DNA from 4 places in the Micromonospora sp. NPDC050417 genome. Region 4 is predicted to be linked to each of the others. Evidence: riboswitches for the same ligand, from Rfam matches in the RefSeq annotation. Region 4 holds a riboswitch; each other region holds the start of a gene.

Region 1 (7,204 bases), 240 kb from region 4:
TGAGCAACCGCGTGGCGGTAGCCGCCGCCGGGCGTACCACATGCTCGCCCTTGCGGCAGTGATCCTGGGCGGATTGCTGCCGACGACGCAGGCGCAGGCTGCCCCCTCGGTTGAGGAGATCGAGAAGCAGATCGACGCTCAGTGGGTTCAGCTCGAACCGACCATCGAGCAGTACAACAAGGTGCACAGCCAACTTCTGGCGAATCAGAAGAAGTCGGCCGACCTGCAGAAGAAGATCCAGCCGTTGGCCCTCCACGCCGACCTGGCGCTCGACCGGGTGGGCGACCTCGCCTCGCGCTACTACAAGAGCGGCCCGTCGTCGGACCTGAACGCGCTGCTCACCAGCGGTACGCCGACGGAACTCGCCGATCAGCTCACGATCCTGGACCACCTGGCCCGGGAGCAGCAGGAGCAGATCGCTGACGTCACCGCCGCCAAGGAGAAGTACGACGTCGAGAAGCGCAAGCTGGACGAGCTGGTCGCGCAACAGAAGAAGCAGGACACCGAGCTCGCCGCGAAGCAGAAGTCGATCGACACCGAGATCAACCGGCTGGAGAGGCTGCGGCTGACCGCGTACGGGTCGAGCAGTTCCGGTGGTGCGTTGCGGATCGGGCCGTGCCCGGCGACGTACCCGGGTGGCCCCGCCGGCACTGCGGTCAGGACCGCCTGCGCCCAGATCGGCAAGATGTACGTCTGGGGCGCGACCGGGCCGAACAACTTCGACTGTTCCGGACTCACCCAGTACGCCTGGAGCAAGGCTGGAGTGAAGCTCACCCACTACACGGGTGCCCAGTGGAACGAGGGCCAGGTGATCAGTCGGGCAAACGCCCGCGCCGGCGACCTCGTCTTCTTCTACGGTGATCTGCACCACGTCGGCATGTACGTCGGTAACGGATTAATGGTGCACGCACCGCAATCCGGTCAGCCGGTAAAGATGACGAAGATTGACGTTATGCCGGTCGCGGGGTTCCGTCGACCCGGCTGAGTAACAGCAATTGCCCGAGTTTGTGGGGACAGGCCCCTTGTTGACGGTGACGCCGTTAGCAAGGGGCCTGTCCCTTGTCGACGGTGACACACCCTGAGTAATTGTCCGATATACGGAACGGTTTCACTCCAGCCACGGGTTGCACTCGCATAACCGCGTTCCTACTGTGGGAGATCGCCGAGACGGCACCTGATCACCCAACCCGGGTGGCACCGGCTCGGCCCGCCGAATCGTTTTCGACGAACCGGGGAACCAACACCTCGGGGTGAATCCGCGAATATTCGCGGTAGGGCGCACTCTTCCCGCCCGAACCCGTCAGCTAACCCGGTAGGCGGTTCCGGAAGAAGGAGCGCCCACCCCGGTGGCTAGCCATGCCCCGCGGCCGAGGTCCCTCCGGTCGACTCCGGTCGACCCGGACATGACCCGGTCGCGTACCCGTTGGCCCATCCGTACCGCCGTACTCGCCGCGATCGCCGGTGTCGTCGCCGTTCTGCTCGGCGCCACCGCGGCCCACGCCGAACCGTCGGTCACCGACATCGAAAAGCAGATCGACGCGGCGTGGAACCAACTCGAACCGACCATCGAGAAGGCCAACGCAACCCGTCAGGATCTGGCCGTCAAGAAAAAGCAGGCGGACACGCTGGCCAAGCGGATGCTGCCGTTACAACTCCAGATCGACCAGGCTATGGGCAAGGTCAGCAACATGGCCGTTCGGGCGTACAAGGGGGACAACGCCTCCGCGATCAACGCCATCCTGACCACGGACTCACCGACCATGCTCGCCGACCAGCTCACCATCCTCGACCAGTTCGCCCGCCGGCAGCAGCACGATGTCCAGGCGGTGGTCGACCTCAAGGAGCAACTCGCCGCCCAGAAGGCGCCACTGGACACCCTGGTCGCGCAGCTCACCCGGACCGAGGCGGACCTGGCCGCGAAGAAGAAGCAGATCGACGCCGAGATCGACCGGTTGCAGAAGCTGCGCCTGAAGGTCTACGGCAACGGTGGCGGCGGAACGCTCCGCCCAGCCCCCTGCCCGTCGAGTTATCCCGGCGGTCCGTCCGGCATCGCGGTCACGTTCGCCTGCGCCCAGATCGGCAAGATGTACGTCTGGGGTGCCGCCGGCCCGAACACCTACGACTGCTCCGGGCTGATGCTCGCCGCCTGGGCCAAGGCAGGGGTGACCCTGCCGCACAACGCCGCCGCCCAGCGTCGGGCCACCGCGTACGTCAAGCAAGCCGAACTGCGCCCCGGCGATCTGGTCTTCTACTACGCCGACCTGCACCACGTCGGGATGTACGTCGGCGACGGCTGGGTGGTGCACGCCTCACAGGCCGGTGAGCCGGTGAAGATGAAGCGCCTCGACACCGCCACCGTCCACAGCCTCGGCCGCCCCACCGCCTGACCTCCCCCTCCCCGGGGGTTCCCTGCTCGACGATCTAGTAGGGCAGGCCCGTGTTGACGGATCTCTCCGTCAGCGCGGACCTGCCCCAGATCGCGGAGGGAGGGTCAGCGGGTGGGCCAGGTCTGCCAGCGCTGCCAGGAGCGGCTGGGGGTAGGGCCGCGTTGGCCCTGGTAGCGGGACCCGTACACGGCGGAACCGTAGGGGTGCTCGGCTGGCGACGAGAGCCGGAAGATGCAGAGCTGGCCGATCTTCATGCCGGGCCAGAGCGTGATCGGCAGGTTGGCCACGTTGGAGAGTTCCAGCGTGACGTGGCCGGAGAAGCCGGGGTCGATGAAGCCGGCGGTCGAGTGGGTGAGCAGACCCAGCCGCCCCAGGCTCGACTTGCCCTCCAGGCGGCCGGCGAGCTGGTCGCCAAGCGAGATCACTTCGAGCGTGGATGCGAGTACGAACTCGCCCGGGTGCAGCACGAACGGCTCGCCGTCGGGCACGTCCACGACCGAGGTCAGGTCATCCTGTTGGCTGGCCGGGTCGATGTGGGTGTAGAGATGGTTGTTGAACACCCGGAAGAGCCGGTCCAGCCGTACGTCGATGCTCGACGGTTGCACCAGTGCCGGCTCGAAGGGCTCCAGCCCCAGAGTGCCCGCCTTGATCTCGGTGACCAGGTCACGGTCGGAGAGCAGCATCCAGCCACCTTAGCGACCGGGCGAGATCAACTCGGCCGCGCCCGGACCCGGAGTGACTCGTCGCGTCGCTGCGGAGCGGCAGGTGGGCGACGATTCGGCGCGTCGAGCGCGTGTCGCACTACCCGTCTCGAACACGTGTTCGATAGGATCTCCCCATGGCATCCTGGTCCGAATTCGCCGCCGACGCCCCGCGTCTCGCCGACGCGATCCGCAACCTCCTGCAGCAGTACGGGCCGGGTCTCGGCTACCTCGCCACCGTCCGCGCCGATGGCGGTCCCCGCGTGCACCCGGTGTCGCCGGTGATCAACGACGAAGGGCTGTTCTGCTTCGTCGTCGACTCGCCCAAGCGGCGCGACCTGGAACGTGACGGCCGCTACGCGCTGCACTCGTTCCCGCCCGAGGAGAGCGACGACGAGGCATACGTGGCCGGTCGTGCCAAGCTGGTCACCGACCCGGCGACGATCGCCCGGCTCGCCGACACGGTGCGCGCCGAGCCTCGGGTGGACTGGCGGCTCTTCGAGTTCACCGTCGAGGCGGCGATGCTCGCCGAGCACGGCCGGACCGGTGCGATCCCACTCGCGTACGGCGGGCGGGGCGATGACCGGCCGGGAGTTCAGGTGTGGCTCGACCCGACCGCGGCCCGGGCACCCGCCGGCCGGCGCGGACGCCGAGCCCGCCGGCACGTCAACCCCACCGAATTGCGGTCCGCGTCGACGGCGAACGCGGTCGACCAACGCTTCACCCGGGAGCCCCGAGTGGTGGCCGTCGCCCCAGAACCGGTGATCTGGGCCTCCTGAGTGAACGGACTCTCGTCGAGGGACCCCAGACACACGACGAGGGCCGGCTCCTCGGGAAGCGGCCGGCCCTCGTCGTGCGGGCAGTACATCAGGCGCGGTACGCCTGCCAAGCCTTGACCATGCGGTTCACCTGTCCGACCGTGAACCGGTCCATGCAGGCGTCGACCGTGTAGTTCATGAAGTTGTGGATCGGGTCGAGCCCGGACTTGCTCACACACGAGTCCCGCCCGGTCGGGCAGCCGAACGCTGGCTCCGCCTCCGCCGGGGTGTCCGCTACCGCGTCGCCTTCACCCGTGCACCCGCCCTGGAACGTGTGGAAGAGGTTCAGCCAGTGGCCAACCTCGTGGGTGCCGGTGTCGCCCTCGTCGTAGGGCTTCATGTAGCCGCCAGGCAGCGACTCTGAAAGCACCACGACCCCGTCGTACGTGGTCACCTGCTTCTGCGGAAACGTCGCCCAGCCGAGCAGGTCGTCGGTGAGTGCCCCCAGATAGAGGTTGAGTGTTCCGGGGCCGCCGGTCCGCAGCGACTTTTTCATCTGCGTCTCCGCCGGGCTCTCCGCCACGATCGGATACCAGGCCGGGTTGACCACCCGGTTGAGCTTTTTGAGTTTGAACTTGAAGGGCGTGACCGCTCCACCGTCCGCCCCGTCGAACGCCGCGTTCAGCACCTTGAGCTGGGCATCGATCATCGCGCGCGGGATGTTTCCACCCTCCCGGGTACGGTCCCGGCTGATCACGTGCACCACCACCGGGATCGTGATCTTCCTCGGGGTGGCGCTGAACGGCGCGACCCCGACCCGCTTCGCGTACGCGGCGTCCAGGTCGCGGTTGCGCTGCGCCGCCTCGGCCGCCGTCAACTCGTTGGGGTCGTGCCTACCGGGCGTACCGGGTCTCGCCCTGGCGGCCGAGCCCGCGTCCGCCGGCTCGACACATCCCGCCGACGGAGCCGTCGCGCCTGCCGCCGCCGGTTTCGCCAGCGCGGGGTTCGCCACCACCACCGTGGGCCCGAGCAGCAGTACGAGAGCAGCGGACGCCACGCCGGCCGAGCGCATTGACTTCCGGATGCGGTGCAAACCCATGACCCCACCTCTTCGTCACACGAAAAGCGACGCCTCGCACACGCGCCGCAAGTTGCCGATGTGGCGGACGTTACCTGCTGGGACACTCCAGGCAAACTACGCAGACCGGCGTGGTCCCCATCAATCTGCCTCAGCCACACGGGCGCCCCCGGCACCGCCGCCCGGGGTACGTTGATGCGCTCAGGAGGCAGACCAGGTACAGTGGGCTCCGCTCGCGGGTGTAGTTCAATGGCAGAACATCAGCTTCCCAAGCTGACAGTGCGGGTTCGATTCCCGTCACCCGCTCCAATGCAAAGGCCCTGGCCAGGACGCGAGTCCCAACCAGGGCCTTCAACGTTCCCGATTCCGCACCTCACGCCACAGGCGGCCTGTCTAGGGTCCAAGCGTGGCGTGTCGAGCAAACGATCTGTGGCTAGCGGCTTTGGCTGGACGTGAGACACCGTCACCATCTGTGCGAACGCGGTCCTGATCGTCGCGTAGTCGGCCCCGGACGTCGCCGTTGAACTCCGCCTCGAACAACCCCTAGTGCAGAGACTCCCTGCGGCCAACTGCACACATGATCTCGTCCAGGCCGATCAGCGACCCATCCACCCAGCAGGGAAATTCACATGTCTCTGCTTTGGTGGCATTGTCCGACCAGGCCGATGTTGCAATGGTCCGGAAGCCGCCAGCGCTGGCGGCCGTCGAGTCTGGGCCTTCGGTTGCCTCGCCAGTCCAAGCGCCAGAGCTGACTTGCGACCGAGCCTCCCGGATTGCCGGTGACCAAAAGTGTCGGTTCGGACCGGCACACTGCCCGCGTGACCTACGACCTTGCTGTTTGGGAGGGCGAGCAACCGGCCGACGACGCTGCGGGCGCTGCCGCCTTCGAGCGGATCTACCGGAAGTACATCGGAGTGGATGAAGGTGTCCCGCCGACTCCGCGTATCCGTGCCTACGTCGAGGCTCTGCTTGACCGTTGGATAGATATGACCGAGGACGACGATGATGTGAGCCCGTGGTCCGACGGTCCACTGATTGGCAACGCTTCGGGTCCGATCGTCTACTTCGCCATGCGATACAGCATGTGCGAGGAGGTGTCGGCGGGCGCGGTGCGGATGGCGGCCGAGCGTGGCCTGATTTGCTTCGACCCGCAGTGGAACCGCCTCCGGCCGGCAGCTGAGGAGCAGTAGGTCGGACCGGTTACGGGGCGTCAACGTCCGGGTCCACCACGTCTACTGCTTGCGTGGCATGGTCGGCATCTCGATCACCAGAGCAGTGATGTCGGCATTCGCCCTGGTGGTGTGCTCCTCACCTGCGAGCCACACCACCGCCTGCCGGCATTGACGTTTTCCCAGTCACCACCACCCGCCTGTACGACCCCATGTCCTGCCGTAATCACCATGAGCTGGTCCACCGGCGCGGGATGGCGGCCGACCTCACCACCCGCTGCCACGTACAGCACGGTGACGGCGACCGCCTCCCCGCGAAACAGTGCCTGGGCCGTCACACCGACGCTGCCGTAGGGCTCCGCTGGTCGCCCCGCCGAGACATCGAACGACAAGATCTCCACGTCGACACAGTAGATGGGGTTCACCCACGGCTCACGCCCTGAGAGTCTCGACAAAGCCCCTAGGGACGCCTGCGAGGATCGGTGCGTGGAGGCACTTGAGGTGTTGCGTCGCGAGTTCGCCAGTGAGGACGGCACTTTCATGCTCGCGCTCTATGCCGAGCGTCGATGGGACTGCCAGGCGTTCACCCGCCTGGAGCAGGCGATGCGATCCGTGGCGATGGAGTACGCGGACAGGGACCAGCTCGACCGTTGGCTCGCCGAGGGCTACTTCCACCTGTCGACGTGGGTACGCGACCACACCTCGCACCCCGACTTTCCGCGACCCATGCCCGACAGTTACTACGACGCGTGCGTCGATCGCCTGTGGGAACTCGCCGACTGGTACTTCCGGGGCGAGCACATCTACCAGGAGCCACACGTCTGGGAGGCGTTGTAGCCTCCACCGCGTGAATCTTGACCTTGTTGCGCAGATCGCTGTCGCCGCGCTCGGTGTTCTCAGTGCAGCAGTCCCGTTCCTGGGCGGTCGGCAGGACCGCAGGATCCTCAAAGAGGACATCGAGTTACTGAACAAGGTGCCGGACGGTGTGATCCGGCAGCGGCTCGAACGACAGGTGATCGCCACCTTGGACGAGATCGAGGCAGCACGGCATCACCGGCGTGATCCGTACGGGGTCACCCTGGCGCTCGTCCTCATAGCGGCTTCGGTAATC
Region 2 (7,204 bases), on a different contig from region 4:
CGACCGGTGTGGCGACGGTGGACTTCGCCGGGATGCGTCCGGTGACCTTCAACGCGCAGCTCGGCGATGCCAAGGTCGCCGGCCGGTTCAGCTACGCGGGGCAGGCCAACGGCACGGTGAGCACCGGGGGGCCCGGCGGCACGTCCGGCGACTGGGCTCCGATCCCACCGCTGCGGTGGGGCGACACCCGGGTCACCGTCGAGCTGACCGAGCCGGCGCCGGCGAAGCTCTTCGACAACGTCCGGATTGCCGAGTACGTCGGCGACGGCGCCACCCGTAGCGCCGACGTGGTCGACATCCAGCCGCTGCTCGGTGCCGGGCGTTACCAGTGCGGCGGGAACACGCTGACCCTGACCCCGAAGGACGCGGGCGGCCTGACCTGGGTGCTCAACCGCGCCTGACCGGTGCCCCGGCTGTCCCCGGCCGGGTCCGGGCTAGGCGTCTTGCGAGGCGGCGTCGGTTGGGCAGTCGGCCGGCTCCGCGTCGCACGGCTCGGCCTTTGCCGGGGGGCAGGGGTCCTGGTGGAAACCGGCGCGCACCTTGTCCGAGATCTCGGCGAGTACGTCCAACTGCTCCGGGGTCAGCACGTCGATCACCCAGCGTCGGACGTTCGCGACGTGTTTGGGCGCCGCCGAGATGATGGCCTCCCGGCCGGCCTCGGTGATCCGGATGAACGCGCCCCGTGGGTCGGTCAAGCAGGGTTCCCGCTCGACCAGCCCGCGCCGGGCCATCCGCCCCAGGTGGTGGGTCAACCGGGTCTTCTCCCACTCCAGGTGCCCCCGAAGTTGGAAGATCCGTAGCCGCCCCTCGGGCGCTTCGCTGAGGTGGACCAGGACGGCGTAGTCGGTCTCGGAGAGGCCGGCGTCGGCGAGTAGTTGGCGGCCGAGCCGGTTGTGCAGCTCCATCTGCATGGTGATGAACGAACGCCAGGCACGCTGCTCCCGCTCATCGAGCCATCGGTCCCTGGTCGTTGCCACGCGACCATGGTACTGGCCAGGATGACGTGTCATCTTGGCTCGCTGGCGGCGGAATCAGCCCGGCCGTCGGGTAAGTCCGGTACTCACCCGTCGGCCCATTGGCGCTGATCGCTGGGTTTTCGGTGACCGCCGTCACCGGCGAAACGGCTCAGGCCCCCGTCCCCAGCCTGCTGGCTGGGCGGGGGCCTGGTGTCGTGCGTCGACCGAGGTGGGATCAGAGCATGGACATGTGTACGTGGTCGGTGTGGTCACTCTCACCGCTGTACGACTGCCAGCCGGTCGCCGGGAACCAGATCTGCCTGTACCAGATCACGTAGAGGATGCCGAGGCGATCCGCGTTACGGACCAGGAACGCGGTCAGGTTGTTGCCGTACAACCTCTGCGCGTTGGTGCTCGCGGGGGCGAAGCCGCTCTTGAGCAGCGACCAGTCGCAGGCCCGGCCCTTGGGGTGCTCGAACGGCCCGCCGTTGCGGTGACAGCCGACGAAGAGGTTGAAGCCGGCCTTCTTCACCTCGTTGTACGCGTGCAGCGTGCGTGGGGTGATGCAGCCGCTGGTGGTCGGGTCGTCCTTGTTGCACGACTCCTTCGGCCAACCACCGCTGGCCGTACGCGGTGCCGGCGCGGCCACCGCGGAGGTGGCGCTGACCATGCCGTTGGTGAGCTTCTTGCCGCCGACCAGGGCGAACGCCTTCTCGGCGTCCGACTTCTGTCGGCTGATCACGGCCTGCTGCTTCTCCTGCTCCTTGACCTCGGCATCGGCCAGGGCCTTGGCACGGTCGGCCAGTTCGCGGGCGGCGTTGAGCTCGTGGAGTTTCTGGTCGTTGACCGTGTTCATCTCGTCGAGCGCGACCGCCCGTTGGAGGAACGAGTCCGGTGACGCGCTGTTGAGCAGTGCCGAGACCGCGCCGAGTTTTCCGGTCCGGTAGGTACGGGTGGCGATCTCGGTGACCTGTGGGGTCAGTTCCTCGATCTGGGCCTCGGCCTTCTGGAGTTCGGCGGCGAGGACCCCCTGGCGCTTCTTCGACGCGTCGAGCGCGGCCTTGGCGTCGAGAAAGCGGCGGCCGGTCTGCTCCAGGACCTCGCTCAGCAACTGGCCGTCGGATTCGGCTGGCGCCGTTGGCGTGGCAGGCGCGGCCTGCGCCGAGGCGGTGAACGGGGCCACCATGAGCACGGTGGTGGCCAGAGCCAGGGCAGGGGTGAACCATCGGCGGAGGGGTGCCGTCATGCAGGATCCTTCCGTTGGTCGCCGACCGGGTTAGCTGACGGGTTCGGGATGGAAGTGATCCCTACCGCTTTCGCGGATTCACCCCGGGTACTCGGTTCCCCGGTTCGTCCATGGACGATTAGGCGACGGTCCCGCCGGCACCGGTTGGCGCCGTTTGGCGTTGACCGCGAAGAATCGTACCGCGTACATCGACCCCTTGTGCACGCCCCGACCCGTATGAAAAGCGTTATGAGGCAACGACTTTCGGTTATCACCCGTGTATTCCATAGCGGTGCGCACCGCGGGTAATGACGGTGTCGGGGATTGTCGTGTCAGCGGTTGCCGCCGCGTTTGCGGGACGGCTGCGTGTTCCGTGCCGACTGATTGGCGACTGACTTTCGCGCTGCCGCCGCTCGTCGGGCGGCGGCGGAGGTGGCCGGACGACGGCGGTTCGCCGGACCGGTGTTGATTCGCGCACCCCGTTTCGGCCGAATCACCAGGAAGACCATTGCCGCCACCGCGACCAGCAACAACACCGGCAGCAACCAGACCGTCACTCCACTGTCGCCGGTGGCGCCACTGGCGTTGTCGGTGGGTGGCGGGGCCGGCGCGGTGGTGTGGGTGCTGGTGGTGCTGCCGGGGTTCGCCGAGGATGGTGGATCCGGGTTCTCGGCGGCAGCCAGCAGCGCCGGGTCGGCCGCGTTGGTCGGCGGGGTCCAGCCCTGCGGCGCGGCGGTGGGCGTACCGGAGTAGGTGAACTTCACCGTGCCACGTACGGGTTCCCGGTCCGAGGCGACGGAGAGGTAGCTCGCGGTGTACTCGCCCTTCTCCGGCCAGTGCGCCACCTGCACCAACGCGGCGTAGCCGGTGTGGTACAGACGTGGCTCCCACTTCCCGTTGACCAGGAAGAGTTCGGTCACCGGGCGGTCGAGTCGTTTCTCCGGGCCGGGTCGCCAACCGGCGTCGACCCGTACGCCGCTCGGCGCGGTCACGGTGAAGTACGCGTTCGTCGCGGGCGCCTCGGTGAAGTAGAGCTCCAGCGTCTGCTTCGGTTGGGAGACAGTGGCACCGGCGACCGGGTCGGAGATCGCCAGTTGCCCATGCGCGGAGGCCGGAGACCCGGCCACGACGAGCGCGACCGCGGCGCCGAGAGCGACGGCGAGCAGGCGGCATGCCGCGTGGACGGTAACCATCCGGGTCGATCGCATCGGCCCATCATGGTGGCTTCCGCTGTGCCCGGCAAGACGCTACAGTCGCTTCCCAACGTCTCGGACCGGCCTGTCAGGGGAGATGTCGATGTTGCCCTCTATCGGCCGCCGCCGTGCGCTGGTCGCGCTGACCGGTGTGATCCTGCTGACCGTCGCCGGCTGTGGGTCGAGCGAGGCGCCGGCGGACCCGGGTGCTCCGGTCGAGGTGGCCATCACCATCACCGGAGGGCGGTCCCAGCCGCAACCGGGCCGGGTGGACGCGAAGAAGAACCAGCAGGTCAGGATCACCGTCACCAGCGATGTCGCGGACCGGGTGCATGTGCACGGGTACGAGGTCGGCGCGGACCTGAGGGCCGGGCAGCCGGCCACGGTCGAGTTCGTGGCCGACATGGACGGTCTGTTCGAGGTCGAGACGCACGAGACCGGGCTGCTGCTGTTCCAGCTCCTGGTCCGATGAGCGATCCTGCCCTGTCCCGATGAGCGAGCCTTCCCCCGGTACGTTCCCCGAGCTGCTCGCGCACGGTGTCGGCGGTCGGCAGGACCTGCCCATCCCGTTCGGCTTCGCGGTGACCGGAGCCGCGCTCGCCCTGGTCATCTCGTTCGTCGTACTCGGCGCGTTCTGGCGGGAGCCGAGGCTGGGTGACCCGGAGGCGGGACGGCCGCTGCCCGAGCGGGTCGGCCGGGTGGTCGACTCGGCCGGGTGGCGGTGGGCGCTGCGCCTGCTGGGCCTGGTGGTGGTCGGCTACTTCGGCGTCGGGCTCTTCCTCGGTCCCGACGTCGACCGCAATCCGACGGCGGGGGCGTTCTACGTCCTGTTCTGGGTCGGCCTGGTTCCCCTGTCGCTGCTCTTCGGGTCGGTCTGGCGGGCGCTGAACCCGCTGCGTACGGGCTATCTGCTGGTGGCGGCGGCGGTGCGCCGCGATCCGCGCCGGGGACTGCTGCCGTTGCCGGCGCGACTCGGCTACTGGCCGGCCGCGCTGGGCCTACTCGCCTTCGTCTGGCTCGAACTCGTCGCCCCGGACCGGGCCACCGTGCCGGTCATCCGGACCTGGGTGGTCGCGTACGCGATCGTCGTGCTGGTCGGCGCGGTCCTGTTCGGCGTCGACTTCTTCGACCGGGGTGACGCCTTCGAGGTCTACAGCGACCTGGTGGGGCGACTCGCGGTGGTCGGCCGTCGGGACGACGGAACGTTGGTCTGGCGCAACCCGTTGGAGGGGATGAGCGCGTTGCCGCCCGCTCCCGGGTTTGTCGCCGTTGTGGTGGTCCTGCTCGGTTCGACGTTGTTCGACAGCCTCTCCAACGCGCCCGCCTGGTTCCGGTTGGCGCAGAACAGCGAGTTGCCGCCGGTGTTCACCAACACCGTCGGGATGCTCGCGCTGATTGGGCTGGTGCTGGCCGCGTACGGCCTGACCTGCCTGCTCGCGGCGCGGCTGGCGCCGTCGGTGCGACCGGGTGAGGTCGCGGCCGAGATCGCCCACTGCATTGTGCCGATCGCGGTCGGTTACGTGCTCGCGCACTATTACTCGCTGCTGGTGCTGGAGGGGCAGCGGACCGTGGCGCTCCTCTCTGATCCACTGGTCACCGGTACGGCGAACTGGCTCGGGACCGCGCACTGGTCGATCAGCGCCGCCCTGGTCACCCCGGCCGGGGTGGCGACGTTGCAGGTGACCCTGATCGTGCTCGGGCACCTGATCGGCACCGTACTCAGTCACGATCGGGCGTTGGTGCTCTTTCCCGGCCGGGCGGCGGTTGCCGCGCAGGTGCCGCTGTTGGTGTTGATGGTTGGTTACACCGTCGCCGGGCTGTTGCTGCTCTTCGCCGGTTAGTTCCGGTTACTCTGTGGTGCCTACCGGTCACCCGATTTGCCTTTGACTTGCACACATAGCGATGTACGCATACTTTGGGCGAAGGTGGCGACGACGAGGGGGCGACCATGGGCGCGGGTCACGACCACGGCGGACATGTACGACGAGCCGGCGAACGACACCGCCGACCCCTCTGGGCAGCGCTCGCGGTGCTCACCGTCTTCATGATCGTCGAGGCGGTCGCGGCCTGGCTGACCGGATCGTTGGCCCTGCTCTCCGACGCCGGTCACATGTTCACCGACGTACTCGGCATCGGCATGGCGCTGGCCGCGATCACCGCCGCCAGTCGGGCCGCCCGACACACCCAACGGACCTTCGGGCTCTACCGGCTGGAAGTGCTCGCGGCCCTCGCCAACGCCGTACTCCTCTCCGGGGTCGCGATCGCGGTGCTGGTCGAGGCGGTCCGCCGGTTCGGTGACCCGCCCGAGGTCGCCGCCGGGCCGATGCTGCTGGTCGCCGTCGGCGGGCTGGTCGCGAACATCGTCGCGTTCCTGCTGCTGCGCGAGGGCGCGCAAGAAAGCCTGAACGTCCGTGGCGCCTACCTGGAGGTGCTCGGCGACCTGCTCGGCTCGGTCGGCGTGATCGTCGCCGCGACCGTCATCGCCCTCACCGGCTGGCTCTACGCCGACCTGGTCGTCGCGGTCGCTGTCGGCCTGTTCATCCTGCCGCGCACCTGGCAACTCGCCCACGCCGCGATCCGGGTGCTGGTCCAGGCCGCGCCGGCGCACGTCGACGTGGCCCGGGTACGCGACAGCCTCGCCGGTGTCGCCGGCGTCTGCGACGTACACGACCTGCACGTGTGGACACTGACCTCCGGCATGGACGTCGCCTCCGCCCACCTCAGCCTCGACCCCGGGGCCGACGTCGGCCAGGTCCTCGCCGCCGCCCGCGAACGGCTGCACGAGGGCTTCGGCATCGACCACGCCACCCTCCAGGTCGAACCGCTCGCCTCCGCCCGGTTGTGCCAGGACAGTCACTGGTGATCGGATGGGAACCATCCGGCCCGTCGATACGACTATCCCTGGGGCTGTTTGCCATCGCCGTTGGGAGTTGAGCTGGATGCGAGTGTTCCGCCCGCTGGCCGTTCTCGCCGTCACCTGCGCCGTCGGGCTGCTGGCCGCGCCGGCACCCGCCTGGGCCCACAACGAACTCCGGGCCAGCAACCCGGCCAAGGGCGCCCGGCTCGCCACCGCACCCGTCGAGGTGACGCTCGACTTCGCCGAACGGCTCGACCCCCGGTTCACCACCGTCGCCGTCACCGACGCCGCCGGCAAGGCGGTCACCTCCGGCAAGCCGAAGGTCGAGGGGGTACGCGCCGTCCAGCCACTGAACCAACCACTCGACCCGGGCGACTACACGGTGGCGTACCGGGTGGTGTCGGTCGACGGACACCCCGTACGCGGCTCGCACACCTTCACCGTCACCGCGCCACCGACCACCGCCCCGCCGACCGCACCCCCCACGCAGCCCGTGCCATCGCCCACGGCGACGACCACCAACGCAGCCGCCACCACGGCGGCCGAGCCCGAGGCGCTCGTCGGCGACGAACAGGACGGCGGCGGGAACATCCTGCCGGGACTGCTGCTCGGCGGCGTCGCCGTGCTGGCGATCGGCACCGGGATCCTGCTGGTCCGACAGCGCCGGACCCGCGAGCCGTGAGCCGACCGCCACGGCCACCCGCGAGTACCGGCCAGCCGACCACCAGCGCAGTCGCGCCGGGCACGTTGCCCCGGGCCGCCGCCGGCCTGCTCGCCGCCGTCGGGGTGCTGGCGTTGATGCTCTGGTACGGCGGCGCGACCCGCAGGGAAAGCCTGCCCGGCCTCGCCGACTCCGGGCCGGTCACCGGCTGGGCGCTGCCCATTGCCCGGCTCGGCATGCAGGTCGGTGCCGTGGTCACGATCGGCCTGTTGATCGCCGCGCTGCTCTTCTCGGCCCGCGCCGCCGGAGGCG
Region 3 (7,204 bases), on a different contig from region 4:
CAGGTACGTCATCACGTCGCCGATCTCGGCACGTACGCGCGCCCCGGCTGCCGGATTGTCCATGACCCGGGCGGCCTGTTCCGGGGTGAGCCACTGCAGTTCCGCGAGCAGTTCGCCCACCTCCCCGGCGAGCGCCATGGCGAGGTTCTTCGCGGTGTGGAACTGCTCCCAGTCCCGCTCGGCCACGAAGACCCGCAGGCGCTCGGTCAGTTCGGGAACGGTGTTGGCGCGGGCGGTGTTCCCGCTGCTCGGATCGGCGCTCATGCCACGGACGATATCTGGGCGGTCACGGACGCGACATCTCCGCGAAGGAGAACCCGACCTAGGCCCCATACCGTAGGATTTTGGGCGCCCTGCCCAGACGTGTCGACACCGCCCCGATCGGGTACTGCCTCTCCGCCGACATCGAGAGGGGTCACCGTGACCATGGCGAGCGAGCGGGAGGCCGACCATGTCTGACGGGACGGCAGCACCCGACCCCCAGTCCGCGAGCGCGCCCGACGGGGAACAAGAGGAGCAACGTACGACCTCCCGGAACCGGATGCAGGACGGCCAGGAGCGGATCCACCACACCTGGGAGAGCCTGCCCTGGTTCCTCCGCTGGGCGGTGGTGTGGAGCGCCTGCCTGCTGGTGGTCGCCGCCGGGATCTACCTGCTCGCCACCGTCGCTGCCCGGCTCGCGCCACTCACCATCGCGCTCGCCGCCACCCTTTTCCTCGCCGCAATGTTGGACCCGCTGGCCGTACGCCTGCGTCGGCTCCGCCTGCCCCCGGCGGTGGCGGCGCTGCTGAGCCTCTTCCTGTTGCTGGCCGTCATCGGCGGCGCCGCGTACCTGGTCTGGACCCTGACCGCAGACCAGTTCTCCAGTCTGAGCAAGCAACTGGACGAGGGACTCGACCGGACCCGGGACTTCGTCACCAGTTCGCTGCCGGTCAGTCCGGAGCAGTTGGACAGGTGGACCAAGCAGGCCACCGAGGGGCTACGCAGGTCGACCCCCGATCCGGTGGCCGGTGCGCGTACGGCGGCCGAGGTCGCCGGCGGCGTACTGCTGATTTTCGTACTGCTGTTCTTCCTGCTCAAGGATGGTCGCCCGATGTGGGGCTGGGTGCTGGGGCGGATCTCCGACCGGTCCCGGCCGGCGTTCGTCCAGGCGGGCCGGAACGGCTGGCACACGCTGAGCGCGTACACCCGGGGCACGGTGGCGATCGCGGCGATCGACGCCATCGGCATCGGACTCGGACTGGTCCTGCTCGGGGTGCCGCTGGCCCTGCCACTCGCCGTGATCACCTTCCTCGGCGGCTTCGTTCCGATCATCGGCGCCACCGTCGCCGGCAGCGTCGCGGTGCTGGTCGCCCTCGCCGCCAAGGGTCCGGCGACCGCCCTGTTCACCCTGCTCGTGGTGATCGCGGTGCAGCAGCTCGAAGGCAACCTACTCGAACCATTGATCATGAAACGGCAGGTACGGCTGCATCCGGTGGTCATCCTGGTGGCGGTCACCGCGGGCACGCTCTTCGGCGGAATCCCCGGGGCCTTCGTCGCGGTGCCGGTGACCGCCGTGGTCTACCGGGTCGTCGACACCGTCACCGCGCTGCGGCAGGGCCGAGACGCGCCGGGCTGACGTCAGGAGTCCAGCTTGAGCGCCTCGACCAGTTCGTCGGCGGTGAAGTCCGCCTCGTACGTGATGCTGCCCGGCTGCTGCTTGCGCCCACCGGTCGCCAGGTCGCCGGCGTCCACCGGCTGGAAGCCGAGTTCCTCGACCAGGTCCGCGACCGCCCGCTTGGCCTGCGGGTCGTTGCCTGACATGGGGATGCCGTACCGCTCCTGGGCGGAGGACTGGCGGGCGTGGTCACGCATGTCCTGCGCGTGCAGCGTGTTGAACGCCTTCACCACGTGCGCGCCCTTGAGGTGCTCCTGCACCATCTCGCTGGAGGTGATCTCGTCCTCGTCCAGGGCGGGATAGTGGCCATCCCGCTCCGGGTAGTAGTTCCCGGTGTCCATGACCGGCTTGCCCTTCAGTTCCTTGGTGGGCAGTTCCTCGTACCGTCCGAACGGCACCGAGACGATCACCAGGTCGCCGAAACGGGCCGCCTCCGACGCACTGACCGCGTGCGAACGGTGTCCCAGTTCGCCCACCAGGTCCTGGAGTGTCTCCGGTCCCCTGGAGTTGGCGATCGCGATCTCGTGGCCCGACTCCGCCAGTCGCTTGGCGAGCGTTCCTCCGACATTTCCCGCGCCAATGATCCCGATGTGCATGTCCGTGGTTACCCGCCGAGAGCCACCCCGAACAGGCCGAGTCAAGATCGGTCAGTGGGACCGGCTACGGCGCCGCGCCGAAGCTCGGTAGCCGCTCGGCGAACCACGTGGCGGCGTGGTCGGCAACCTGCTCCAGCGCACCGGGCTCGGGGAACAGATGGGTCGCGTCGGGGATGATCCGTAGTTCCACCGGCCCGCCGAGCGCGTCGCGGGCCTGCTGGTTGAACTGGATCACCTCCTCGTCCCGACCGCCGACCAGCAGCAGCGTCGCCGCCCGTACGCGGGAAAGGGCCGGACCGGCCAGGTCGGCGCGACCGCCACGGGAGACCACGGCCGGTACGTGTTCCGGCCGTTCCGCCGCGGCCACCAGTGCGGCCGCCGCACCTGTGCTCGCCCCGAAGAGCCCAACCGGCAGGGCGGCCGTGTCCGGGTCCCGCCGTAACCAGTCGATCGCACCCACCAGCCGGCCGGCGAGCAGTCCGATGTCGAACCGGAGTTCGGCGGTCTGCTCGTCGACCCGTTCCTCCTCCGGGGTGAGCAGATCCATCAGTACGGTCGCCAGCGAGTGCTGGTGGAGCACCCGGGCGACCGCGGTGTTACGTGGACTCCGCCGCGAGCTGCCGCTGCCGTGCGCGAACAGGACCACGCCGACGGCTCCGTCGGTGGGCATCACCAGGTCGGCGGTGAGCTCCACATCCCCGGCCGGGATCGCGGTCTCGGTCACGGTCGTCTCGACCTGTCCGGTCGTGGTCGTCTCGACCCGTCCGGTCGTGGTCGTCCCTACCTGCTCTCCGGTATCCCGGTTCTCTGTCTCCACCCGCTGTCCGGTACCCGGGTTCTGGACGAACAACCCAGGTACCGGACAGCGGGTGGAGACGAGCAGTGAGGTGGCGGGGCCGTTTGCCGTCTGCCCGCTCGGGAAGGCGACAGGTGCGGCCCGCTCGGGAAGGCGCCGAGTGCGGCAGGAGACCACGGAGGCCGCGACAGCGGCCCGCGTCGAGTGATCGCGAGGATGCCATGACCCGCCAGAAATCCGCCAAGTCCGAGTCCACCCCGACCAGCGCCCGCCCGCCGCAGGACAAGCGCGACAAACGTAACGCGGGGCGGGACTGGGCGGACGACGCCGCCCAGGCACGGGCCTCGGACGACCCGCGCCGGGTGGCTCCGCACGACCAGAACGGCGTCCCCTCGACCGGGGACCGCTTCTGACCGTCGTACGGACCCAGGGGACGGGACCACCCGGCCCAGACGGACGCCTCGGCGGGTCCCCTTCGAGGGGCCCGCCGAGGCGTCCACGCGTACCAGAAGATTTCGTTCGTGGCGACGTAGATTCAGCCCCTATAAGTCCGACTGATCCGGTAATGTCTCCCTCGGTTCCGACCCGGTGGTTACCCCCTCGAGCTGTCGGCGACGACCGCCGCCCAATCGCCATCGCGCGAGCCGGGGAACCAGGTAGGTGGGGTGAATCCGCACTCGCGGTAGGGCTAGTTCCGTCCCGAACCCGTCAGCTAACCCGGTCGGCGGCCGACGGGAGGAACGTGCATGACGACACCTATGCGTCAGCGGTTCTCGCTGGCCCTGACCCTGCTCGCCGCGGTGAGCACGCTCGCTGGCGCGGCAGTCGTGGCCGGACCCGCCGCAGCCGCGCCCGCCGGCCCGGTCACCCCGGGCGAGGAGGGCGGCAATCCCCTCTTACGCGACGTCCTCGAATCGACCGGGCGAGGTTACGCGGCGGCCAGGAACGCGGTGGAGAACTCGCGCAAGCGTCAGGCCGTGCTCGCCGACGAACTGCGCCAGATCGAGGAACAGCTCTCCACGATCGGCCCCGAGGTCGGTGAGGTGGCGGTCAACGCCTACCGGCTCGGGCGGATCGGACCGATCAGCGCACTGCTCGGCAGCGCCGGCCCGGAGGAGTTCATGAAACGGGCCGAGGGCCTCGACCTGATCGCGCAACGCGACAACAGCAAGCTGCGCCAGCTTCGGGAAGCGCGCAACCAGGCCAGCCGGGCCAAGAGCGCGGCCGACGCGGCACTCGTCGAGGAGCAACGACATCTCGCCACAATGGCCAAACAGAAGGAGGCGGCGGAACGTGCCCTCGCGCTGGTCGGCGGCACCGCCACCGAGGGATTCGTCAACGCCTCCTCACCGGAGGCGGACCCGGCCCCGCGCGGCCGGGACGGATCCTGGCCAGCCCAGTCCTGCACCCGCTCCGACCCGACGACCAAGGGCTGCCTCACCCCGCGCACCCTGCACGCACTCCAGGAAACCCGGCGCCTCGGTTTCACCAGGCACGTCTCCTGCTACCGGACCGGCGGACCCTTCGAACACCCGAAGGGTCGGGCCTGTGACTTCTCGGCGCAGCCGAACGGCTTCGGCGGCGATGCCACCGGCGGCGACAAGACGTACGGCAACAACCTCGCCGCGTTCCTGGTCCGTAACGCCGACAAACTCGGCATCCTCTACGTGATCTGGTACCGGCAGATCTGGTTCCCGGCGACCGGGTGGAAGAAATACTCCTCGGCGCACGGCGACCCGTCCAGCGACCACACCAACCACGTACACCTCTCGCTGCTCTGACAACCCGGGCGCCCCAGATGGCACGACGGCACGACGGCGGCGTGTTACCCCTGGGACTTGTCCGGCGCGGTCCGCTGCTCGGTCGGCGGGTTCGAACCGGCGCTGTCGATGACCGAGGCCCGGCGGGCCGGGGCGCGGCCGGGCGGCTGCTGTGGTGCAGGACCCGTCGGAGATGGCGGCGGGTTCGGCCGGGTGACCGGCTCCTCGCAGGTGACCCGGACCCGCTCGCCGTGGTGGAGCAGGTCCATCGTGCCGCTCCGGTCGCCGTTACGCAGGGCGTACGTCGTCTCCTGTTCCCGTACGTCCACCCGCAACCGGTGCCCGTGCCAGACCAGTGAGAACTCCAACCGGTCGATCCGGTTCGGCAACCGGGGTGCGAAGGAGAGGATCTCCGTGTGGTCGCGCATGCCTCCGAACCCGGCGACCAGTGCGATCCACGCCCCGGCCAGAGACGCGACGTGGACCCCGTCACGGGTGTTCTGGTTCAGGTCGTGCAGGTCCATCAGGGCGGCCTCGCCCAGGTAGTCGTGGGCGAGTTCGAGATGTCCCACCTCGGCGGCGAGGACCGCTTGGGTGCAGGCGGACAATGACGAGTCGCGGACCGTACGACGCTCGTAGTAGGCGAAGTTGCGGGCCTTCTCCTCCGCGGTGAACGCGTCCCCGCGCCAGTGCATCGCCAACACCAGGTCCGACTGCTTCACCACCTGCTTGCGGTAGAGGTCGAAGTACGGATAGTTCAGCAGCAGCGGGTACTTCTCCGGTGGCGTGCCCGCGAAGTCCCACTCCTGGAGTTGGGTGAAACCCTCCACCTGCTGGTGCACCCGGAGTTCCGCGTCGTACGGAATGTGCATCGCGTTCGCCGCGTCCCGCCAGGCCGCGGTTTCCTCGTCGTCCACCCCGAGCCGCCAGGCATGGTCGCCGTGCCGGCCCACCGCCTCCGCCGCCGCGAGCAGGTTCCGCTGCGCCATCAGGTTGGTGTACAGGTTGTCGCTCTTCACCGCGGTGTACTCGTCCGGGCCGGTCATCCCGTCCAGGTGGAACCTGCCGGCCCGGTCGTGGTGGCCGAGCGAACGCCACAGCCGGGCGGTCTCGACCAGCAACTCCAACCCGACCTCACGTTCGAAGTCCAGGTCGCCGGTGGCCTGTACGTAGCGCCGCACCGCGTCGGCGATGTCCGCGGCGATGTGGAACGCCGCCGTTCCCGCCGGCCAGTACGCGGAGCACTCCTGGCCCCGGATCGTCCGCCACGGGAAGGCGGCCCCGTTCAGCCCGAGGGTCCGCGCCCGTTCCTGCGCCATGCCGAGGGTCGAGTGCCGCCACCGGAGTCCGGACACGACAGCCGACGGCAACGTGTACGTCAGCACCGGCAACACGAAGGTCTCGGTGTCCCAGAAGACGTGTCCGTCGTATCCGGGACCGGTGAGCCCCTTGGCCGCGATCGGCCGCAACTCCGCCCGCGCACCCGCCTGCAGCACGTGGAACAGGCCGAAGCGGACCGCCTGCTGCACCTCCGGATCGCCCTCGACCTGTACGTCCGAGGTGTCCCAGAAGGTGTCCAGGTACTCGCGCTGTTCTGCCAGGAGCCCGCTCCAACCGGAGAAGCGGGCACCGGCGAGCGCCGCACCGACCTGGTCCCGCAACGCCGGGCGGGACCGTTCACTGGACCAGCCGTACGCGACGTACTTGTCCAGCCGGATCCGCTCCCCCGGCTGGGTGACGCAGGTGACGGTGGTCCGGGCCCAGTCGTCGAAGGTCTCGGTGCTGAGCGTGGTCCGGGTCGGCCCGTCCAGTTCGTGTCCCATCGCCGCGGCGAGCCGCAGCCCGCTCGCCCGGGTGTGGTGGACCAGCAGGCCACCGTCCTCCAGTGCCAGGTGTTCCTCGGACTCCAGCGGCGACTCCAGCACGGCCGCGACCCGGGGGTCCCGGCTCTGTGCGGGCAGCACCTCGTTGGCGACCAGTTCCGACTGCACGATCAGGCGCAGCGGCTCGTCGACCGGTTCCACCTCGTAGCGGATCGCCGCGACCGACCGCTGGGTGAAGGAGACCAGCCGGGTGCTGCAGATCCGGACCCGCTTGCCGGCCGGCGAGCGCCAGAGCACCGACCGGTGCAGGGTTCCGGCGCGCAGGTCGAGCACCCGTTCGTGGTCGAACAGTTCGCCGTAGCGCACGTCGAACGGTTCGTCGTCGACGAGGAGTCGGATCAGTTTGCCGTTGGTGACGTTGACGATGGTCTGACCGGACTCCGGGAAGCCGTAGCCGGCTTCGGCGTACGGCAGCGGCCGTAGTTCGAAGAACGAGTTCAGGTAGGTGCCGGGCAGACCGTGCGGCTCTCCCTCGTCCAGGTTGCCGCGGAGTCCGATGTGCCCGTTGGCGA
Region 4 (7,204 bases):
ACCCGCCAGATGATCAACGGTACGAGGAACTGCCCGACGATGTTCGGGTGCCCGTTCGCGTGCGCCACCATGGCCGGGGCGTACGCGCAGAACAGGGCACCGACCCAGGCCGCGCCTCGGTGGCGGATCAGGTGTCGGGAGAGGAACAGGTACCAGGTGATGCCGGTCGCGACCAGCGCCCCGGTGAGGAAGACGTTGAACGCGACCGAGGGTCCGCACAGGAGGGTGATTGGGGCCAGTGGGATCGAGACCCCCAGCACGGAGGTGTTCGCCATGATGTTCAGGCCCTCTGGCACGTTCATCCGGTAGGAGACGAACGGGTACGCCCCCGTGCTGATCACCCTTGCGCCGTGCGCCAGCATCCACTCGAAGAACGCCTGGTCGGCCTCGTTCTCGCGAACCCCTGCGCCGGGCCGGAGCCAGAGCCCGGAGGTGATCCAACCGCTCAGTCCGAAGTAGCTCAGCACGGCGGCGACATCCGGCAGGAGACCGCGCCGAAGACGGCGCGGTGCCTGGGGTGCGGGTGTCGCTTCCGGGACGGGCTCCTTCGGTAGATCAGAGGTGTCCGACTGAGAGGTAGTCATGTCTGTTCGGAGGGTAGCGAAGACTAGCGGAAACCAGGGCGTGATCGCTGGCATCCGTGTCTTCCATGCCTGAACGTCCGGAAGCTGGACGGGACGGATCTACAGAACAATCCGTTCGTGCCACGCCGATGCCTCAATTTCCCTACGGTCGTCGTAGATGGTTCACTCTGTCGGTCCAGGGTGCAGGTCGAGTTTCAGATCGTGAGGAATCGACGCATGGCAGAAATCACTGGGGATCAACGGGTTCAATCCGAGGTACTCGAGGGTCTCGCGACCGCCGTGAACCACCGCCGATGGTTCGTTGAGCTGGCGATCCCGTATCTGGGTGAGAACCCGATCGAGATCGGCAGCGGGCTCGGTGACTATGTACTCGAGTGGGCGCCGCACGTGCCGCGGTTCACCGCCACCGAGGCCGACCCGGACCGGCTGGTCGCCCTGAAGGACCGGCTTTCCGGCGAGTCCAACGTCGAGGTACGGCAGATGCTTCTCCCCCAGCCGGAGCCGGAACGCGGTGACTACAGCGCGGCCGTCTCGTACAACGTGCTGGAGCACATCGTGGACCACGTCGGCGCCCTGCGCGCCATGCGTGACCTGGTCCGTCCGGGCGGGGCGGTCGTCCTGATCGTGCCGGCGTTCCAGTTCGCACTCGGTCCGGCGGACATCGCCACCGGCCACGTCCGGCGCTACACGAAGAAGACGATGCGGGCCGCGCTGACCGAGGCGGGCCTGACCGTGGAACGGTTGCACTACGCGAACGCGCTCGGTCTGATCGGCTACTACATGGCCACCAACGTGTTCCGGCTGATGCCGAAGGAAGGACCGATGGTCAAGGTCTACGACAGCCTGGTGCTGCCGGTGACCAAGGCCGCCGAGCAGTTGGTCCGGCCGCCGTTCGGGCAGTCGGTCTTCGCTGTCGCCCGGGTGCCCGGCACGCCGTAGGGCTGACCGGAGCGCAGCGGCCGACACCGACGCCAGCAGGTACCCGTCCCCGGTGTCGGCCGCTCACTCGTCACTGTTTCCCGCTCAGCCCTTGACCTGGAACGTCGGCCGGATCACGGCCCGGGCCAGAGTGTGGAAGGTGAGGTTGAAGCCGACGTAGGCCGGGCTGACGTCCGGCGTGAGGTCGAGCTTCTCCACATCCAGGGCGTGCACCGCGAAGAGATACCGGTGCGGATGGTCGCCGGCCGGCGGCGCGGCCCCACCGTACGCCTGGGTGCCGTAGTCGTTGCGTACCGCGAACGCCCCACCCTCGGCGGTCCCGGCCTTGCCCGCGCCCCGGGGCAACTGGGTGACCGACGCCGGGATGTTGACCAGGACCCAGTGCCAGAACCCGCTGGTGGTGGGCGCGTCGGGGTCGTAGCAGGTGACCACGAAGCTGCGGGTCTCCGCCGGGAATCCGGACCAGGTCAATTGGGGCGACTGGTCGTTGCCGCCGACGCTGGTGTGCGCGAACTCCGCGTCCAACGGCTCGCCGTCACGCACGTCGTCGCTCGTCACGGTGAACGCCGGTACCTGCGGCAGCAGGTCGTACGGATCCGGCGGAATCGGTCGGTCGAGGCTCATCAGGAAGTCCTTCCAGAGATCGGGTGACTCGGAGTCTTTCTACCCTGTCCCGGCCGACCTACCGCTGCCGGTGGGTGAAAGATGGCCCGCCGGGCGTACCGGCCACGTGCCAGCCTGACAGGAGCAGAACCCGGCCGCCCGAGAACCGGATCCGACGGCTTCGAAGAACGGTCGGCCGAGGAATTAGGGAGGCCATTCACGGTGCCCCGAACCCGTGACAGCCGCAGCCAATTGTCGACGTCATTCTCGACAGCCACCACAGACGTGTACCGGTCTTTCCTGGACGACGCCACGGTGAGCCTGTCGGTCCACGGCGTCGCGCGGGGAAGGTCGCGGCTCCTCCACCCGGCCCTGTTCTCGACCGGCAGCCTGCACCCGGCGACCCGGAGTCCGGCAGCCGCCGGCGTCAGGAACGATTCGCCGCCGGGTCTGGATGGGGCCTGGCGGCGCACGGACCGGGCCGATCGGACGACACCGGGCGGCACGGTCGGCCGAGAGCACGGGGAAAACCGGCCGAATTGCTTCCAGCCAGTGTTCAGCCGAGGTCGAGCGTGCGCGGGCGGAGCCGGTGGATTCGCAAATGCGACATCCATTGCCTCGCGTAGGCAAGGAGGCACGGCCACCGCAGCAAAACCACTCACCGAGGCAACAAATACTTTCCGTGATCATGAAACGAGAGTCATGGATTGGTCGCGACAGCGGCATGGGTCACGGTTTTTGCAGGCCAAGTGGGGTTGGCAGGAGCAGATGCGGCCCAGTAACGTCAGCCCGTCTGGTCCGGCCATTAGTCACCGCGGGTGACACCGGAACGGACCCGCTGAGTCGTAATTGTTACGAGCCGGGGACCCACAGTAGTCATGGGGTGAATCCGCGAACCATTGGTTCGTGGTAGGGCGAGCTTCCCGCCCGAACCCGTCAGCTAACCCGGTAGGCGGTATCGGAAGGAGAACATGCTCCGTGCAGCGCAGTATCTGCCGTGGCCCCTCCCTCGGCCACGTCCCCCGACACCTGCCCTGGTCCGCCCGCACCGACACGCGGCCCACCACGCTGGATCACTAGGGCGCAGGCGTACGACCGTCGACGCGAGCAACGCGCACGGTCGGTGACGCGAGTACGCGCGTGACCGGTAGGTGATACGGAAACGTACGGCATTCATTTGTCGTGCTCTGTTATCCGGTAACGCATTCCACCGCATCTGTGGTGGCGGATCAACACATCCTGATCCGGCCCACCGGGCTGGCGGCTACTGCCGCCGGACCCTTTGCGCGCACTCGTCACGCGATTGGCCCCGGCAGAGACACAACGCCATCCCGAAACATGTGCCCCCGATCGCAGATCGGCACATCTGCGGAGGAAATTCAAATGAAGCATCGTCAGCAACTGCGACTGCGTCGCATCGTGACCGCCAGCCCATACCGGGCCAGCGTCGTCTCCGCCGCGGTCCTCGCGGTGGGCCTCACCACCGGCATCCTGCTCGCCCAGAGCCACGGACCGGTCCAGGCGGAGAACCCGTCGACGGTCGCCGTCGCCGAGAAGATCGGCGGCCAGGCCGCCGGCGAGATCGCCCCCGCCCCGGAAACCCCGGCACCAACCGCGACCTCGGCGACGCCCAGCGCCGCGCCGTCGACCCCGCCGGCCACCACCAAGGCCCCGGCCAAGCCGGCCAAGAAGGCGCCGCCCGCGTCGAAGGTGCTCGACTACGAGTACGAGGCGCAGATCAACGGTTGGTACTGCGGGCCGGCGGCCACCCGGATCGCCCTGACCGCCCGCGACCGGTCACCGAGCCAGGACGAGGTGGCTGCCGCTCTGGGAACCACCGGAAACGGCACCAACTCGGCCGACGACACCACCCGTGGCCTGAACCAGCTCGCCAAGACCGACTTCTACCGGAGCACCTTCATCCCCGGCGCGCCGTCCCCGGCCCAGATGGACCAGCTCCAGGCTGACGTCGTACACGCGATCAGCAACGGGTACGCGGTCGTGGCGAACATCGTCGGCTCGGCAACGGACACCGACGGCGGCTGGCACGCGTACGACGGGGGTCACTACCTGACCGTGGTCGGCTACCGCGACAACGGTCGGACCGTCCAGATCGCCGACCCGGCGTTCGTCAACGGGGTCAGCTCCTACTGGATGACCACCATTGACCTGGCCAACTGGATGGCCACCCGGGGCTACTCAGCCTGACCCGCCCTCCCCTCGGCCCAGGGCGTCGACCGGTTCCGGTCGGCGCCCTGGGCCATCCGTACCAGCAGGCCGGTGAGCGCGTTGCCACAACCATCCACGGATGCGTGCGTTGACACTGTCGTGACCACGGCCCACGCCGACCAGGCGAAGACAGACGAGTCGGTCACCGTGCGCCGGTGCGCCGAACGGAGGGTTCAGGTGTTGGCTATGCCACGTCAGGTGTCAGCTCCATGAGCCGCGTCGACGAGCCGCTGACCCGGGCCGGGATCTGGGAGGCCGCCGCGATGACCATCGCCCAGCACGAGGACCGGGGCACCTCCTACGCCCCCGGCACCTGCGCCTGCTGCACCCCGGACGGCTGCGCCCAACTGGCCTGGGCGATCGAGGTACGGGCCGGTCGTGAGCCGGACTATCCGCTCGCCGCGCCCGTGCCGCCGGATCTGAAGTCGCTGGGATGAGAAGTACGCACGGCGCGGACCAAACCGCCTATGCCTCGACCGCGAGCTTCGCGAACTCGTCCGCGGCGCCGTTGAACAGGAAATCCGTGGTCTGGGTCAGGGCGATGGCGACCAGCCCCTGGTGGGGGTCGTTGAACCAGGAGGTGCCGTAGCCACCGTCCCAGCCGTACCGGCCCGGCACGGGGGAGACGTCGTCGGGCTCGACCGCGACCGCCATGCCCAGGCCCCAACCGCGACCGGCGAGCAGGACCCCGCCGCCGGCAATCTGCTCCCGGGTCAGGTGGTTGGAGGTCATCAGCTCCACCGACTCCGCCGACAGCAGTCGCTCACCCTGGTGCACACCCTTGTGCAGCAGCAACCGGGCAAAGGTCAGGAAGTCGTCGGCGGTCGACAGCAGCCCACCGGAGCCGGAGGGGAAAGCCGGCGGGCTGGCCCACTCGCTCGGGGCGGAGAGCGTACGCCGTTCCAGCTTGCCGGTCTGGAAGTCGGTCGCGTAGTGGCTGGGCAGCCGACGGGTGTAGGCGGCCGGCAGCCAGAATCCGGTCTCGGTCATGCCGAGCGGATCGAAGATCCGGGCCCGAAAGAAATCCCCCAGTGACTGGCCGGCGGCCCGCCCGACCAGCACACCCAGCACCAACGAGCCGACGTTGTACTGCCAGCGCGCACCCGGCTGACACATCAGCGGCAGGGTGCCGAACCGCTTGATCCACTCATCCGGCTCGTGCGGCGTACGCGGATCGGGATGTCCCAACACCAGGTTCAGCTCGTGGGCCGCCTTGATGATCGGAAACGGCGGGTCGAAGCTCGGTTCGAGGATGGCACCGAACCCCATGCGGAAGGTCAGCAGATCCTCGACCGTGATCGGACGCTCGGCCGGCACGGTCTCGTCGAGCGGGCCGTCGATCCGCTTGAGCACCCGACGTCCGGCCAGCTCCGGCAGGAGCCGGTCCACCGGCTCGTCCAGGCTCAGCCGACCATCCTCGATCAGCATCATCGTCGCGGCGGCGAGGACCGGTTTGGTCAGCGACGCGATCCGGAAGATGGTGTCGCGACACATCGGCCCGCCGTCGTCGAAGGCGGTGAAGCCGATCGTGTCGACCCGGACGTCATCTTCCTTGGCCAGGACCGTGACCAGACCAGGCAGCTCACCCCGGTCGACCCGGGCGGCCATCGCGTCGTGCAGCCGGTCGACCCCGGCCTGCGTCAGTTCGCGTGTCATCCTCGCAACCTCCGATACGTACGGTCCCGGCGATGGGTCGAACCGTGGTTCGACAGATCGACATGCACTGTGGCTCATTCTTGCCCCCCACACCGACAGTCAGCACGTCTGACACATCTGTCGACCGTGTCGATGGAGCTCACCGTGACGAACCAGCCCGACCCCGCCGAGTAACCGACGGGGAGGCGTTCGGTCTCGTCGTACCCGGGCGGAATCATGGCGGTGTTCGCAACGTTGAAGGCCACGGCCGGCTCGACGTGCTGCCAGCAGACACCTTGAGCGACTGATCAAGGTCGGGACTAGGATTGTTTGTCCGAGAAACTACCGACAGAGACGGCACACGACGGTGACGGAGTCCGCGCCCCGACGCGCCGAGGGCGGCCCCTCCAGTCGATGGCAATTCATGCGGGAGCCGGGTACGCCACGACACCCGGTCAGTCTCGGTGAACTGCTCCGTGAGACACGGCGGCGCACCGGTCTCACCCAGGAAGAGCTCTGCCTCCGCTCCGGCCTCGGTGTGCGTACGGTCGGTGACCTCGAACGCGACCGCATCACCCGGCCCCACCGGCGGACCGTCGACGCCCTGGTGAACGCCCTGAACCTGCAGGGCACGGAGCGCGAGGCGTTCCGCGCCGCGGCCCGTCGCACTCAGGGACCGCCGCCCCGCCCCGCTTCACCCGGCCGCGTCATCGCCTGGAGCCTCCCGCCTGACCTCGGCGACTTCACGGGGCGCCACACCGAGTGGGACCGGTTGTCCGACTATGTCGGCGGCTCCGAAGACGGTACGCGCCGGAGCACTCGTCCAGTTGTCGTCTACGGTCCGCCGGGTGCGGGCAAGACCTGTTTCGCGGTCCACGCCGGTCACCGTCTCGCCGAGCGGTTCCCGGACGGCCAGATCTTCGTGGACCTGCACGGGCTCGCTCCGCAGCGGCGGGACTGCAACGAGGTGCTGGGCCTGCTGCTGCGCAATCTCGACGTGCCGGAGGCGCAACTGCCCCCCTCGGCTGAGCAGCGCACCGCACTGTTCCGGGCGTTGACCCGGGACCAGGCGATGCTCTTTGTACTCGACAACGCCGCGGACGAGGCGCAGGTACGGCCGCTGCTGACCGACAGCGAACGGTCGATGGTCGTCGTCACCAGCCGACGTACGCTGGCTGGCCTGGACGCCGGTTGCCGGATCTCGGTCGGAAGTC

What was found. A riboswitch is a leader RNA that binds a small molecule or an ion and turns the genes downstream of it on or off. The one in region 4 is predicted to bind cyclic di-AMP.
Region 1: another riboswitch for cyclic di-AMP. It lies ahead of ACIBF5_RS03970 (NlpC/P60 family protein); the one in region 4 lies ahead of ACIBF5_RS02910 (C39 family peptidase).
Region 2: another riboswitch for cyclic di-AMP. It lies ahead of ACIBF5_RS20410 (coiled-coil domain-containing protein); the one in region 4 lies ahead of ACIBF5_RS02910 (C39 family peptidase).
Region 3: another riboswitch for cyclic di-AMP. It lies ahead of ACIBF5_RS26985 (coiled-coil domain-containing protein); the one in region 4 lies ahead of ACIBF5_RS02910 (C39 family peptidase).

Annotation. Positions count from the first base shown of each region.
Region 1 is NZ_JBITIH010000002.1:303,777-310,980, forward strand. It holds gene ACIBF5_RS03965 (NlpC/P60 family protein) at 1-985, shown strand, start outside; cyclic di-AMP (ydaO/yuaA leader) riboswitch at 1,199-1,334, shown strand; gene ACIBF5_RS03970 (NlpC/P60 family protein) at 1,404-2,387, shown strand; gene dcd (dCTP deaminase) at 2,492-3,070, opposite strand; partial or broken gene ACIBF5_RS03980 (pyridoxamine 5'-phosphate oxidase family protein) at 3,226-3,747, shown strand; gene ACIBF5_RS03985 (zinc metalloprotease) at 3,956-4,945, opposite strand; tRNA gene ACIBF5_RS03990 (tRNA-Gly) at 5,160-5,233, shown strand; gene ACIBF5_RS03995 (hypothetical protein) at 5,743-6,114, shown strand; gene ACIBF5_RS04000 (hypothetical protein) at 6,189-6,494, opposite strand; gene ACIBF5_RS04005 (hypothetical protein) at 6,580-6,930, shown strand; gene ACIBF5_RS04010 (hypothetical protein) at 6,941-7,204, shown strand, end outside.
Region 2 is NZ_JBITIH010000015.1:126,921-134,124, reverse strand. It holds gene ACIBF5_RS20420 (hypothetical protein) at 1-401, shown strand, start outside; gene ACIBF5_RS20415 (MarR family winged helix-turn-helix transcriptional regulator) at 435-977, opposite strand; gene ACIBF5_RS20410 (coiled-coil domain-containing protein) at 1,192-2,202, opposite strand; cyclic di-AMP (ydaO/yuaA leader) riboswitch at 2,206-2,337, opposite strand; gene ACIBF5_RS20405 (copper resistance protein CopC) at 2,514-3,389, opposite strand; gene ACIBF5_RS20400 (hypothetical protein) at 3,478-3,846, shown strand; gene ACIBF5_RS20395 (hypothetical protein) at 3,866-5,215, shown strand; gene ACIBF5_RS20390 (cation diffusion facilitator family transporter) at 5,323-6,237, shown strand; gene ACIBF5_RS20385 (copper resistance protein CopC) at 6,314-6,913, shown strand; gene ACIBF5_RS20380 (cytochrome c oxidase assembly protein) at 6,910-7,204, shown strand, end outside.
Region 3 is NZ_JBITIH010000024.1:80,476-87,679, reverse strand. It holds gene ACIBF5_RS27010 (nucleotide pyrophosphohydrolase) at 1-264, opposite strand, end outside; gene ACIBF5_RS27005 (AI-2E family transporter) at 452-1,618, shown strand; gene ACIBF5_RS27000 (NADPH-dependent F420 reductase) at 1,621-2,253, opposite strand; gene ACIBF5_RS26995 (dienelactone hydrolase family protein) at 2,318-2,977, opposite strand; gene ACIBF5_RS26990 (hypothetical protein) at 3,271-3,462, shown strand; cyclic di-AMP (ydaO/yuaA leader) riboswitch at 3,662-3,792, shown strand; gene ACIBF5_RS26985 (coiled-coil domain-containing protein) at 3,796-4,830, shown strand; gene ACIBF5_RS26980 (glycoside hydrolase family 65 protein) at 4,875-7,204, opposite strand, start outside.
Region 4 is NZ_JBITIH010000002.1:66,131-73,334, forward strand. It holds gene ACIBF5_RS02895 (hypothetical protein) at 1-584, opposite strand, end outside; gene ACIBF5_RS02900 (class I SAM-dependent methyltransferase) at 801-1,523, shown strand; gene ACIBF5_RS02905 (YbhB/YbcL family Raf kinase inhibitor-like protein) at 1,608-2,147, opposite strand; cyclic di-AMP (ydaO/yuaA leader) riboswitch at 2,953-3,096, shown strand; gene ACIBF5_RS02910 (C39 family peptidase) at 3,510-4,334, shown strand; gene ACIBF5_RS02915 (hypothetical protein) at 4,322-4,501, opposite strand; gene ACIBF5_RS02920 (hypothetical protein) at 4,565-4,792, shown strand; gene ACIBF5_RS02925 (serine hydrolase domain-containing protein) at 4,821-6,011, opposite strand; gene ACIBF5_RS02930 (helix-turn-helix domain-containing protein) at 6,358-7,204, shown strand, end outside.